2 regions of the Solwaraspora sp. WMMD937 genome follow, and region 1 is predicted to be linked to the other one. Evidence: riboswitches for the same ligand, from Rfam matches in the RefSeq annotation. Region 1 holds a riboswitch; the other holds the start of a gene.
The links. A riboswitch is a leader RNA that binds a small molecule or an ion and turns the genes downstream of it on or off. The one in region 1 is predicted to bind cobalamin.
Positions count from the first base shown of each region.

Region 1 (6,449 bases):
CGACAAGGCCACAACGAGACCCTTTCGCGATTCTGACTTTTGGTGCTGGAGGTTTGCCGTGGACTGGTCCCTCGGGAACATACTGATTCTGCTGGTCGTGGTGTTGCTCGGTGCAGTCGCCGGGTGGCTCGTGATGAGCCGCCGGTCCGCCGCCGGCAAGGACGCCTCGGTGAAGCCCGAGGCGACTGCCGTGGCCGAGCCGCCGACTGCTACCTCGGAGGAGCCGTCGCCGGCCGAACCGGCCCGGCCGGAACCCGCATCGCCGGCTGATCCGGTCAAGACCGAGCCCGCCACCGAGGTTCCCGCCGAGCCCGCCGCGGCCGAGCCGGTCAGTGTCGAGCCCACCGCCGACAAGCCGGTCGACCCCGAGCCGGTCGACCCCGAGCCGGCGCTGGCCGCTGATCCTGCTCCCGCGACGCCCGCCGCCGCCGTTGAACCCGCTGCCGCCGTTGAACCCGCTGCCGCCGCCGTCGAGCCAGCCGCTGCTGGACCCGCTGTCGACCCGCCCACGGCCGCCGAGCCGTCCACTGCTGCCGAGCCGCTCGCCGAACCGGGGCCGGCGGACGACTTCCGACGCATCGAGGGCATCGGGCCGAAGATGGCCGCCGCCCTGCAGTCCGCCGGGATCCGCACGTACGAGCAGTTGGGCGCGACCGACGAGGCGGCGCTGCGCGCGGCGGTACGTGCCGCCGGCGTACGCGCCACCGCCAGCCTGCCGACCTGGCCGGCCAAGGCCCGGGAGCTGGCGGCGGCCCGCTCCGCAACCTGACCGGGTACGGCCCGACAGCCAAAGTGGACCGACGTTGGTGACTTAGGTTCCGGCGATCGGGACGTAAGGCGGCAGTGTTCGATCACCGTACCGAGTGACGATGAGGTCGGCACCGGCGGCAGGGTGCCGCCGGTGCCGACCGAACGAGGTGATCGGCATGACCGCAGTCGTTGAGGTGCACACCAAGCCGGCGCGACGTTCCACAGCGCCCACGGCCGGACCAACGCGATCCTGATGCCGCACGTGATCCGTCACAACGGGGCGCGGCCCGGCGAGCTGTCCGGCTGGCCGAAGATCGAACCGTCGTTCCAGGCGGTCGGGGTCGACGAGGAGTCGTTCCTGGCCAGTCTGCCGCAGCAGGCGGTCAACGCGTACGAGGACCAGTGCGCCCCGGCGAACCCGCGGATGCCGGTGCTCGACGACATGCAGGAGATCATGCGCACCGCGTACTACGGCGCGGCCGGTCGTTGATCGTCTCCGGTCCGGCTGCGACACGCTGCCGCAGCCGGACCTGTCCCGCCTGCCCATCGGCCCTGGCGGACCGCGCACCGTGCGCCGTGCGCCGATCGGTGACCGTGATCCGGGCAGGGCACGTTCGGCGTCGCCAGTCGGCCCGCCGGATCGTCACGGCCGACAAGCGACGGCACCACGGCGGTCAGGAGCTCGGGGCTGACTTTCCCCAGCGGGGGGCGGCGAACCGCAGCCCGGCGAGCCGGTCCGGCGGCGCGGCCAGGCCCGGCCCGCCGGCCGCGATCCACTTGAGGACACTCGACAGTGACGTCTCGTCGAGCACCCCGCCGAGCCACACCGCACGGGCGCCCAGTCGGTGGGCCAACACCGCCGGCTGCACGACTACTACGTTGGACCGGTCACAGGCGTTGAGGCAGTCGGACACCCGTACCGGCGCACTGGTACGCAGGACGTCGAGCTGCCGGTCGTGGTCGACGTTCGGGTGTTTGCGGCGGGTGCCGCAACAGCAGCCTCGGCAAACGGTCACCCGGACGGGGTGCCCGGACGCCGGGCCCGCCGCGCCGTCCTCAGTCGTCACGCGACGTCGGCGAGCGTGGGCCGCCGACCACCGGTCCGGGCCGGGGTGAGTAGCAGTCCGAAGACCACCCCGAGTACCGTCCACATCGTGGCGAGCTGCGCCAGCGAGGCGAGCCGGAAGTCCCACAGCAGCGCCGCCGGGATGTCGGCGGGCACGTCGACCCCGGTGGCCGGCCAGAGCGCCAGCAGCAGGGCGTACCCGACGACGGCCAGCGCCGCCGCGACCACCGTCCGGTAGGGTGCCGGCCGCGCCCAGCCGGTCAGCCGCCGGTGGGTCAGCAGCGCCAGCCAGGTCACGGCGGCCGCGGCGATGATGAACGACAGATACTGTCCGGTGCGCTGGTTGACGGTGTCCGGGTCACCGACGCCCGGTGGGTTGGCCGGGAAATGGATCGCCGGTAGCAGCGCCACCACGACGAAGCCGAGCCCGGCGAGCAGCCCCACCCGGCGGAAGTCGTCGCGGCCGGGCAGCAGGTGCCGGGTCGCCGCGAAGACCACGGCGACGATCAACGCCAGACACAGCGCCACCGCCACGGTGGCGACCAGCCCGCCGAAGACCTGCATGGCCCGACCGACCAACTCCTCGTCGTGGCGGTGTCCAGTCGGCCCGGTCGCCGCGCGGGCTTCCTCGACGACCAGCGCCGACTCGATCTGCGGTTCGACGATCAGCAGGGCCGCCACCGCGCCCGCCGCGCCGGCGGCCGCGCCGGCGAGCAGGCCGCAACCCAGCACCGCACCGAACGGGTAGGTGCTCATCGGAGCTGGCCGCCGCTCAGTGGCACGGTACGCCGAGGGCGTGCCGGCCGTCGTGGGTGAACTCGTGCACGAACTCGGCGGCACCGGCCAGCACCAGCCCGTTGTCCTGCGCGACCAGGTAGATGACGACCGCCGCGACGGCGGCCAGCAACCAACCGGCGAGCGGTACGCGGATGGCGGTGGTGGTGACCTCGCCGCCGACAGAAGGTGCAGTCATGCCAGGAAATCCTCTCGTCCATGCCTCGTGGCGATGCGGTGCATGCCACGGCCGGTCTCCTGGCTCCCGGATCGTCGCGGCCGTCCCGCCTTCCCGGACCGTCGTCGGCCCAGTGGCGTGGTGGAACGGACACTTCCCGGTCACAGTGGCGAGGACCACGCCGGAATCACACCGGCTTCCCGAACACCGTGGCCTGCGCAGCGTACCGCCGTGGTGACCGCTCGGGCAATGACTGCGGCCGTGGCCGGCACCGGGACCGGCGCCACATTGACGGTGGACCGCCGGTGGGGGAGCATGACCGGCGCGAGCGGTGCGCGGAGGAACCCGGTGCGAATCCGGGGCGGTCCCGCCACTGTGACCGGTGAGTCGCGTCCCCATGAGACAGCCACTGCCCCAGCGGCGGGAAGGCTCCGGACGCGACGTCGATCCGGCAGCCAGGAGACTCCGGCCGCTCGCTGGTCCACCGGTACGCGGGCGTGGACACCCGCGGGAGGGATTCACCATGCACACCTGTCGGCCCCTGCCATGACGCCGTACCCGTTCACCGCCGTCGTCGGCCTGCCCGACCTGCGGCAGGCCCTGCTGCTCGCCGCAGTGCACCCCGGCATCGGCGGTGTGCTCATCCGGGGTGAGAAGGGCACCGCGAAGTCAACGATCGTCCGCGCGCTGGCCGGGTTGCTACCGGAGGTCGACCGGGTGCCCGGCTGCCGGTTCGGCTGCGACCCGGCAGCCCCGGACCCGACCTGCCCCGACGGGCCGCACACCGCGCCGGTGACCGCACGCCGCGGCCCGGCCGCTCTGGTCGAGTTGCCGGTCGGCGCCACTGAGGACCGGGTGGTCGGCACCCTCGACATCCAGCGGGTGCTCAGCGCCGGAGTGAAGGCCTACGAGCCGGGGCTGCTCGCCGCCGCGCACCGGGGCCTGCTCTACGTCGACGAGGTCAACCTGTTGCCGGACCACCTGGTGGACCTGCTGCTGGACGCGGCGGCGATGGGCCGGGCCCACGTCGAACGCGACGGGGTGTCGGTCAGTCACGCCGCCCGGTTCCTGCTGGTCGGCACGATGAACCCGGAGGAGGGCGAGCCGCGTCCACAGTTGCTGGACCGCTTCGGGCTGATGGTGTCGGTGGCCGCACCTACCGAGGTGGCCGACCGGGCCGAGGTGGTGCGCCGGCGGCTGGCGTACGAGACCGACCCGGTGGCGTTCGCGGACCGCTGGCGGACCACCGACAGCCAGCTCGCAGTGCGGGTACGCGACGCGCGGGCGGCCCTGCCCGCGGTCACGCTGCCCGATGCCGAGATCGACCGGATCGCCCGGATCTGCCTGGCGTACCAGGTGGACGGTATGCGGGCTGACATCGTGATGGCCCGCGCCGCGGTCGCGCTGGCCGCCTGGCGCGGTCAGGCGGCGGTCACCGCCGCCGAGGTCGCCGAGGCAGCCCGGCTGGCACTGCCGCACCGGCGGCGCCGTGACCCGCTCGATCCGCCCGGCGCCGACGAGCAGCGCCTCGACGAGGTGCTGCGGGACGAGTGCGGCGACGACGACCCCGGTCCTGCGCCGCCGGATCCGCCACCACCGGACGCCGGTCCGCCGCAGGGTCCGCCACCACCGGCCGGCGGCCCGTCAACCGGCCCGCCCGAGTCGGACGCCGGCCCGTCGACCGAGCCAGCTACGCCGGACGCCAGCGGGCCGGCGGACGGTGCCGAGCAGCCGGACGGCGTACCGCCGGGCGGTCCGGCTCCGGCGGCGGCCGGGCCCGCGTACCGGCCCCGGACTTTGCGGCTACCCGGGCTCGGGGCCGGCGCGACGCCCGGCCGACGTTCGGCGGCCCACGCCGACCGGGGCCGGGTGGTCGGTGCCGGATCACCGGCCGGACGGCCGTCGACGGTGCACCTACCGGCCACGGTGCGCGCCGCCGCATCCCGGGGTGCCCGCCGGATCACCCCCGCCGACCTGCGCCAGGCCCGCTACGTCGGCCAGGAGGCGAACCTGATCCTGTTCGTGGTCGACGCCTCCGGGTCGATGGCGGCCCGGCAGCGAATGACCGTGGTCAAGACCGCCGTGCTGTCGCTGCTGCGCGACGCCTACCACCGGCGGGACCGGATCGGGATGATCACCTTCCGGGGTGCCACCGCCGACGTGGTGCTGCCGCCGACCAGCAGCCACGAGGTGGCCGTCGCCAAGCTGGCGCAGCTGCGCACCGGTGGCCGTACCCCGATCGCCGCCGGGCTGCGGGCCGCCGCCGCCACCGTCGCCGCCGAGCGCCGCCGCGAGCCACGCCGCCGGCCACTGATCCTGTTGGTCACCGACGGGCGGTCGACCAGCGGGCCGAATCCGATAGCCCTGGCGCCGCTGCTCGCCGGCACCGCGATGGTGATGCTCGACTGCGAGTCCGGTCCGGTGCGACTGGGCCTGGCCCAGCGGCTCGCCACCGCTTTCGACGCCGAATGGCTGCCGCTGGAGGCGCTGTCGGCGGTGCTGCCGCATTCTCGGGTCGGCCTCGCCGACGGGAGGGCTGCCTGATGCCACAGGGTAAGCCGGAACATGTCCCCGACGACGGGCTGACCACCCGGGCCCGGCGGCGTCAGCCGGTGCTCGCGGTGCACACCGGGCCCGGTAAGGGCAAGTCGACAGCGGCCTTCGGCATGGCGTTGCGGGCCTGGGCGGCCGGCTGGCCGGTGGTCGTCTACCAGTTCGTCAAGTCTCCGAAGTGGAAGGTTGGCGAGGAGGCAGCCCTGCGTACCCTCGGCGAGTCCGGCCGGGGAGCGCCGGTGACCTGGCACAAGATGGGTGAGGGCTGGTCCTGGATTCAGCGCCCCGGCAGCGAGCGCGACCACGCCGCCGAAGCCGCCGAGGGCTGGGCGCAGATCCGCCGCGACCTGGCCGCCGAGGCGTACCGGTTCTACGTGCTGGACGAGTTCACCTACCCGATCAAGTGGGGCTGGATCGACGTCGCCGAGGTGGTGTCGGTGCTGCGGGACCGGCCGGGCGGCCAGCATGTGGTGGTCACCGGCCGGGACGCGGCGCCGGAGCTGATCGACCTCGCCGACCTGGTGACCGAGATGACCAAGGTCAAGCATCCGATGGACGCCGGACGCAAGGGCCAGCAGGGCATCGAGTGGTAGCCGTACCTCGGGTGGTGGTGGCCGCCCCCGGCTCCGGGCATGGCAAGACCACGGTGGCCACCGGCCTCCTCGCAGCCTACGCGGTCCAGGGTGTCCGGGTCGCCGGCTTCAAGGTCGGCCCGGACTACATCGACCCCGGCTACCACACGCTCGCCGCCGGCCGGCCCGGCCGCAACCTGGACCCGGTGCTGGTCGGTGAGGAGCGCGTCGCGCCACTGTTCGTCCACGGCGCTGCCGGTGCCGACCTCGCGGTCATCGAGGGCGTGATGGGGCTCTACGACGGCCGGGTCGGCGGTGCCGACGTCGGCTCCACCGCCCAGGTCGCGGCGCTGCTTGCGGCCCCGGTGCTGCTGGTCGTCGACGCGGCCGGGCAGAGCCGGTCGATCGCCGCACTGGTGCACGGGTTCCGGTCGTTCGGTCAGGTCCACATCGCCGGGGTGATCCTCAACCGGGTCGGCTCCGACCGGCACGAGCAGGTGCTGCGGGACGCCTGCGCGGAGGTCGGCGCGCCGGTGCTCGGGGTGCTGCTGCGGCA
Region 1 is NZ_CP120738.1:4,414,936-4,421,384, forward strand. It holds gene O7621_RS19625 (helix-hairpin-helix domain-containing protein) at 134-769, shown strand; gene O7621_RS19630 (hypothetical protein) at 1,004-1,240, shown strand; gene O7621_RS19635 (hypothetical protein) at 1,425-1,766, opposite strand; gene O7621_RS19640 (CbtA family protein) at 1,814-2,572, opposite strand; gene O7621_RS19645 (CbtB-domain containing protein) at 2,589-2,789, opposite strand; cobalamin riboswitch at 2,821-2,995, opposite strand; cobalamin riboswitch at 3,107-3,234, shown strand; gene O7621_RS19650 (VWA domain-containing protein) at 3,315-5,312, shown strand; gene cobO (cob(I)yrinic acid a,c-diamide adenosyltransferase) at 5,312-5,914, shown strand; gene O7621_RS19660 (cobyrinate a,c-diamide synthase) at 5,908-6,449, shown strand, end outside.

Region 2 (6,449 bases), 2.1 Mb from region 1:
AGCGTCATGTTCACCCTCCCCGCCTTGATCATTTTCCTGCTCGGGCAGCGGTACTTCGTCGAGGGCATCGCGACGAAGGGACTGAAGTGACCGCAGCCGCACCAACCGCGAAAGGAACGCCCATGCCGTACCAGGCGATCAGCGGCACCTTCCTCGACGAAATCAGCGTCGACATCCCGTCCCAGAACTGGGGCGAGCGGGAATGGGCCCGCGAGTTCGACACCTTCGTCGAAGCCGGCATCGACACCGTCGTGCTCATCCGGCTCGGCCTGGGCGAGCGGCTGGCTTGCCCGAGCCGGGCGGTTACCGACCGGCTGCCCGCACTGCCGGTCCATGTCGACCTGGTCCAGCTCTTCCTCGACCTCGCCGCCGAACGCAACATCGACTTCTTCCTCGGCCTGTACGACTCGTACTACCACTGGTACCGCTACGACTGGCGGACCGAGGTCGACATCAACCTCGCCGTCATCGACGAGATGTGGCAGCGGTACGGCGGGTCACCGGCGCTGCGCGGCTGGTACCTGCCGCACGAGACCACCGACACCAGTCTGCGGATCCTCGACATCAACACCACCCTCGCGGCCCGGCTGCGCGAGATCAGCGAGCTGCCGATCCTGGTGTCGCCGTTCTTCCACGGCCGAGCCGACATGGCCACCAGCACCGACCCCCGGCAGCGGCCCCGCTCGCCCGAGGAACACGTGCGGATCTGGGAGGAGATCTTCCAGCGGTACGCCGGACTCGTCGACTACTGCGCGTTCCAGGACGGCACCGTGGAGCTGGCCCGGTCGGCCGAGTACTTCGCCGCGACCGCCGAGGCTGCGAGCCGGCACGGCATCGTCTCCTGGGCCAACATCGAGACCTTCGACCGGGACATGCCGATCCGGTTCCCCCCGACCGACTGGCGCAAGCTGGCACACAAGCTCGACGCGGTCCAACCGTACGTCGAGAAGATCATCACCTTCGAGTTCTCCCACTTCCTCAGCCCGAACTCGGTGTGGCCGGCGGCCCGCAACCTCTACGACCGCTACGGCGAGTTCCTCACCTCCCGGGGTGCCCGATGATCCCGTCGCAGAACCCGGTGACCTCGCCGCGCGACCCGGCGGCGCCGCAGCTGGACCCGGTGGCGGCGATCGCTGGCGGCCTGGTGGTCTCCTGCCAGGCACCCGAGGGGCATCCACTACGGGTACCGTCGGTCATCGCCCGGCTCGCCGAGTGCGCCGCCCTTGGCGGTGCCGTCGCCGTACGGGTCAACCACCCCGACGACGTACGAGCGGTGAAGTCCGCCGTGGACCTTCCGGTGATCGCGCTGCACAAGGAGCGGGCTGCCGACCGCGACCTGATCACCCCCCGTTGGGAGCTGGTCGAGGCGCTCGCCGCCGCCGGCGCCGACGTCGTCGCCGTCGAGGCCACCGGGCGGGGCGAGCTGCCGGTCGACGCCCTGGTCGCCCGCGTCCACGGGCAGCTCGGCCTGCCCCTGATGGCCGATGTGGCAACCGTCGACCAGGGCACCGCCGCCTGGGCCGCCGGCGCGGACCTGGTGGCCACCACGCTGTCCGGGTACACGCCGGACAGCCCACGGCAGGAGGCTCCTGACCTCGACCTCGTCGCGGCGCTCACCGCCGCCGGGGTCCGCGTCGTCGCCGAGGGCCGGTTCGCCACCCCCGACCAGGTGCGTGCCGCGTTCGCCGCAGGCGCGTACGCGACGGTCGTCGGAACCGCGATCACCGACCCGGTCGCGTTGACCCGAAGCCTCGCCGCAGCCGCTGCACGCCTGACCGGCCCGGCCGGTGCCGCCAGCGCCGACAGTTCGGCCAGCCTGGCCGGGCAGCACTGATGGCGGAAGCCATGGCCGGCACCGACGACCCGGTCACCATCGGTGTCGACATCGGAGGTACGAAGATCGCCGCCGCGCTCGTCGGCGTCGACGGCGCCGTCGGGCCACTGCGCCGGGTGCCGACGCCGGCCGCCGAGGGCGCCGCCGCGGTCCTCGCCGCCGCGGTCGACCTGGCCCGTCAGGTCGGGCGGGACGCGGCTGGGACCCCGGTCGCCTGCGGGGTCGGCACCGCCGGTGCCGTCGACCCGGCGGGCCGGGTCACCCACGCCACCGACACCCTGCCCGGCTGGCGGGGCACCGACGTACGGGCAGCCTTCACCGCCGCCCTCGGCCTGTCGGTCGTGGTGTGCAACGACGTACACGCGATGGCCGCCGGTGAGGCGTGGTGCGGCGCCGCCGCCGACGCCCGGGACGCGCTCGTCGTCGCCGCCGGCACCGGCATCGGCGGCGCGATCGTGGTCGGCGGCGATGTGGTGGTGGGCCGGCACGGGTTCGCCGGCAGCGTCGGGCATCTGCCGGCCGCCCGGCACCTCGGCCGACGCTGCGGTTGCGGCGCGGTCGACCACGTCGAGGCGTACGCGGCCGGCCCGGCGATCGCCGCCGAGTACGCGGCCCGGACCGGTCGCGGCGCGGCACCGCCCCTGGAGGAGGTCGCGGCGGCGGCTGCCGGCGGTGATCCGGTCGCGGTCGAGGTGACCGAGCTGGCTGCCCAGGTGCTGGGCGAAGGGCTGGCAACCGCCGCCAACCTGCTCGATCCCGAGGTAGTCGTCCTCGGCGGTGGCGTCGTCGGACTCGGTGACCGGTTCGTCGCCGGCGTGCGCGCCGCGCTGCACGCGGCGGCGCTGCCCGGCATCGACCGGTTGCCGGTACGTACCGCCCGGCTCGGCAACGCCGCTGTGCTGGCCGGCGCCGCGCTGCTCGCCGGCCGGGTCCTCACCGGCCGGATCAGCGCCGGCCGAGGTCGATGACGGGCCCGGCGCCAGTCGCCGCGTCGCCACCTTGTCCGCCCGTACCGCCGCCGCTGGCAGCGGTGGGCCGGGCCGGTTTTCGGTCTGGATAGAGCCACAGCGATCCGATCGCCAGGGCCACCAGCAGGTGTACGGCGGACTCACCGCCTCCTCTGTGGATCCAGCCTTGCCAGCCCGGCAGGATTCCCAGTAACAGCCCGCGCTGCGCGGCGATGTCCGGTGCGATGACGAACGACAGGGTGATCAGCGCCACGGTCGACACGCTGAAGCCGACGACCAGGCCCACCCGGCACAGTCGGGGCCGTCGCCGGGGTCCGACGGTCAGCGCCCAGACGGCCAGGCTGCTCACCGCCGCGATCCCGAGCATCGGCAGGTACGGGGTGCGTGGCGAGGTGATCCCGGCCAGGGTGTTGTTCAGGTTGAACACCGCACCGGCCCGCAGCCCGGTCGCCTGGATGCTGAGCACCCCGACGACGCCGATGAGCAGGGTGCCGAGCACCGCCCCGTACAGACCCCATAGCACGCTTCTCACCCGACGGACCCTCCTCCTCGTACCCGGTGCGACCCGACACCGCGACACGCCGAACACAGTATCTGGTGTTGTGTCTTCTGGTCCGCACCCATATATGGTGTACCCCGCAGCTGGTTCGGCCGCCCCTCGGCGGTGGTCGAGGCAAGAGGGAACCCGGTGAGAGTCCGGGACTGCCCCGCAGCGGTGAGTGGGAACGACCGCCGTCACCGAGCACTGGACCCGTCGCGGGTCCGGGAAGCGACGGCCAGTAGGTACGAGCACGACGCCCACGAGTCCGAAGACCTGCCAGCGTGCCGCACGCGTCGCGTGCGGTGGTCGAAGGCCGCGCGGGACGGCCGACGCCGACGACCGGTCCACGCCGGCGGAGCAGACCGCCAGGTGGGTGACCGGTGGCGTCCTCCCCGTGTGTCCGGTCGACCGGTGGACAGGCACGACAAGGGGAACCGATGCAGGTACGCAAGCGCAACGGCGACACCGAACCGGTGGACGTCGACAAGATCGTCAAGGCGGTCGAACACTGGGTCGCCGACCTGGACGAGGTTGACCCGCTGCGGGTGGCGACCCGGACGATCAGCGGACTGTACGACGGGGCGACAACCGCCGAGCTGGACAAACTGTCCATTCAGACGGCGGCGGAGCTGATCGGCGAGGAGCCGCAGTACTCGAAACTGGCGGCCCGGCTGCTCGCCGCCTACGTGGACAAGGAGGTCCGCGGCCAGCAGGTGGCCAGCTTCAGCCAGTCCATCCGCTACGCCCACGGCCTTGGGCTGATCGGCGACGACACCGCCGCCTTCGTCGCCCGCAACGCTCGCAAACTTGACGACGCCGTCGACGTCGACGGCGACCTGCGCTTCGAGTACTTCGGGCTGCGTACGGTGGCCGACCGTTACCTGCTGCGGCATCCGCAGACCCGGCTGGTGGTGGAGACGCCTCAGTACTGGCTGCTGCGGGTGGCGTGCGGGCTGTCCCAGACGCCGGCCGAGGCGGTCGACTTCTACCGGCTGATCTCCAGCCTGGCCTATCTGCCCAGCTCACCGACGTTGTTCAACTCGGGCACCCGGCACACCCAGATGTCGTCGTGCTTCCTGGTCGACTCGCCGCGCGACGAACTTGACTCGATCTACGAGCGGTACCACCAGGTGGCGAAGCTGTCGAAGTTCTCCGGCGGGATCGGCATCTCCTGGTCGCGGGTACGTGGCCGGGGCGCGCTGATCCGGGGCACCAACGGCAGGTCGAACGGCATCGTGCCGTTCCTCAAGACGCTCGACGCCGGGGTCGCGGCGGTCAACCAGGGTGGCCGCCGCAAGGGCGCCGCCTGCGTCTACCTGGAGCCGTGGCATCCGGACGTCGAGGAGTTCCTGGAGCTGCGGGACAACACCGGCGAGGACGCCCGGCGCACCCACAACCTCAACCTGGCCAACTGGATCCCGGACGAGTTCATGCGGCGGGTCGAGGCGGACGCCGACTGGTCGCTGATCGACCCGTCCGACGCGCGGGAGCTGCCGGACCTGTTCGGCGAGGCGTTCGACGAGGCGTACCGGGCTGCGGAGAAGAAGGCGGTCCGGACGGTCAAGGCCCGCGACCTGTACGGGCGGATGATGCGCACCCTGGCGCAGACCGGCAACGGCTGGATGACGTTCAAGGACGCCGCGAACCGGCTGTCCAACCAGACCGGTGAGCCGGGCAACACGATCCACCTGTCCAATCTGTGCACCGAGATCCTGGAGGTCAACAGCGACGACGAGACCGCCGTGTGCAACCTCGGGTCGGTCAACCTCGGCGCGCACGTCACCGCCGACGGTGTCGACTGGGACAAGCTGCGCGCCACGGTCCGTACCGCCGTGGTGTTCCTCGACCGGGTGATCGACATCAACTACTACCCGGCGGCGCAGGCGGCGGCGTCGAACCCGCGCTGGCGGCCGGTCGGGCTGGGGCTGATGGGCCTGCAGGACGCGTTCTTCACGCTGCGGCTGCCGTTCGACTCGGCGCCGGCCCGGGAGCTGTCCACCCGTGTCCAGGAGGAGATCTTCCTGACCGCGCTGGAGACCTCCGCCGGGCTCGCCGAACGGTTCGGCCCGCATCCGGCGTACGCCGAGACCCGGGCCGCCCGGGGCGAGCTGCACCCGGACCTGTGGGGTGTCGAGGTCGGCCAGCCCGAGCGGTGGGCCCGACTCCGGTCGACGATCGCCGCACACGGTCTGCGGAACTCGCTGCTGGTCGCGATCGCGCCGACCGCGACGATCGCCTCGATCGCCGGCTGTTACGAATGCATCGAGCCGCAGGTGTCCAACCTGTTCAAACGCGAAACCATGTCCGGGGAGTTCCTGCAGATCAACACCTACCTGGTCGGCGAGCTGAAGGCGCGCGGGCTGTGGACGGCACCGGTCCGGGAGCAGATCAAGCGGGCCGAGGGGTCGGTGCAGGGGGTCGCGGACCTGCCCGCCGACGTGCGGGAGCTGTTCCGTACCGCATGGGAGCTGCCGCAACGGGCGCTGATCGACCTGGCCGCCGCCCGCGCCCCGTACGTCGACCAGTCGCAGTCGCTGAACCTGTTCCTCAGCGCACCGACCATCGGCAAGCTGTCCTCGATGTACCTGTACGCCTGGAAGTCCGGGCTGAAGACCACCTACTACCTGCGGTCGCGTCCGGCGACCCGGATCCAGCAGGCCACCGTCGGCATCGCGCCGACCGTCGGGCCGACCGTCGGGCCGGTCGTAGGGCCGGTTGTCGCGACCGGCGACGACGAGGCGTCGGCCTGCTCCCTGGAAAACCCCGAAACCTGTGAGGCCTGCCAGTGACCACCGTCTCCGAAACCAACACCGACGCCGCGACCGCTAATGCCGCCACCGCGACCGCCGCCGCAGCTGCGGGCCGACGGCAGCTGCTGCTCGACCCCGGCATGGACCTGACCCTGCGGCCGATGCGGTATCCGCAGTTCTTCGACCGGTTCCGGGACGCGATCAAGAACACCTGGACGGTGGAGGAGGTCGACCTGCACTCCGACCTGCCGGACCTGGCCAGACTGTCGGCTGCCGAGCGGCACCTGGTGTCCCGGCTGGTCGCGTTCTTCGCCACCGGCGACACCATCGTCGCGAACAACCTGGTGCTCAACCTC
Region 2 is NZ_CP120738.1:2,315,837-2,322,285, forward strand. It holds gene O7621_RS10035 (carbohydrate ABC transporter permease) at 1-90, shown strand, start outside; gene O7621_RS10040 (DUF4434 domain-containing protein) at 123-1,061, shown strand; gene O7621_RS10045 (putative N-acetylmannosamine-6-phosphate 2-epimerase) at 1,058-1,834, shown strand; gene O7621_RS10050 (ROK family protein) at 1,834-2,802, shown strand; gene O7621_RS10055 (hypothetical protein) at 2,780-3,334, opposite strand; cobalamin riboswitch at 3,429-3,639, shown strand; gene O7621_RS10060 (ribonucleoside-diphosphate reductase subunit alpha) at 3,781-6,132, shown strand; gene O7621_RS10065 (ribonucleotide-diphosphate reductase subunit beta) at 6,129-6,449, shown strand, end outside.
Region 2: it holds a riboswitch for cobalamin, as region 1 does, so the genes downstream of both, O7621_RS10060 (ribonucleoside-diphosphate reductase subunit alpha) here and O7621_RS19650 (VWA domain-containing protein) in region 1, are expected to answer to the same signal.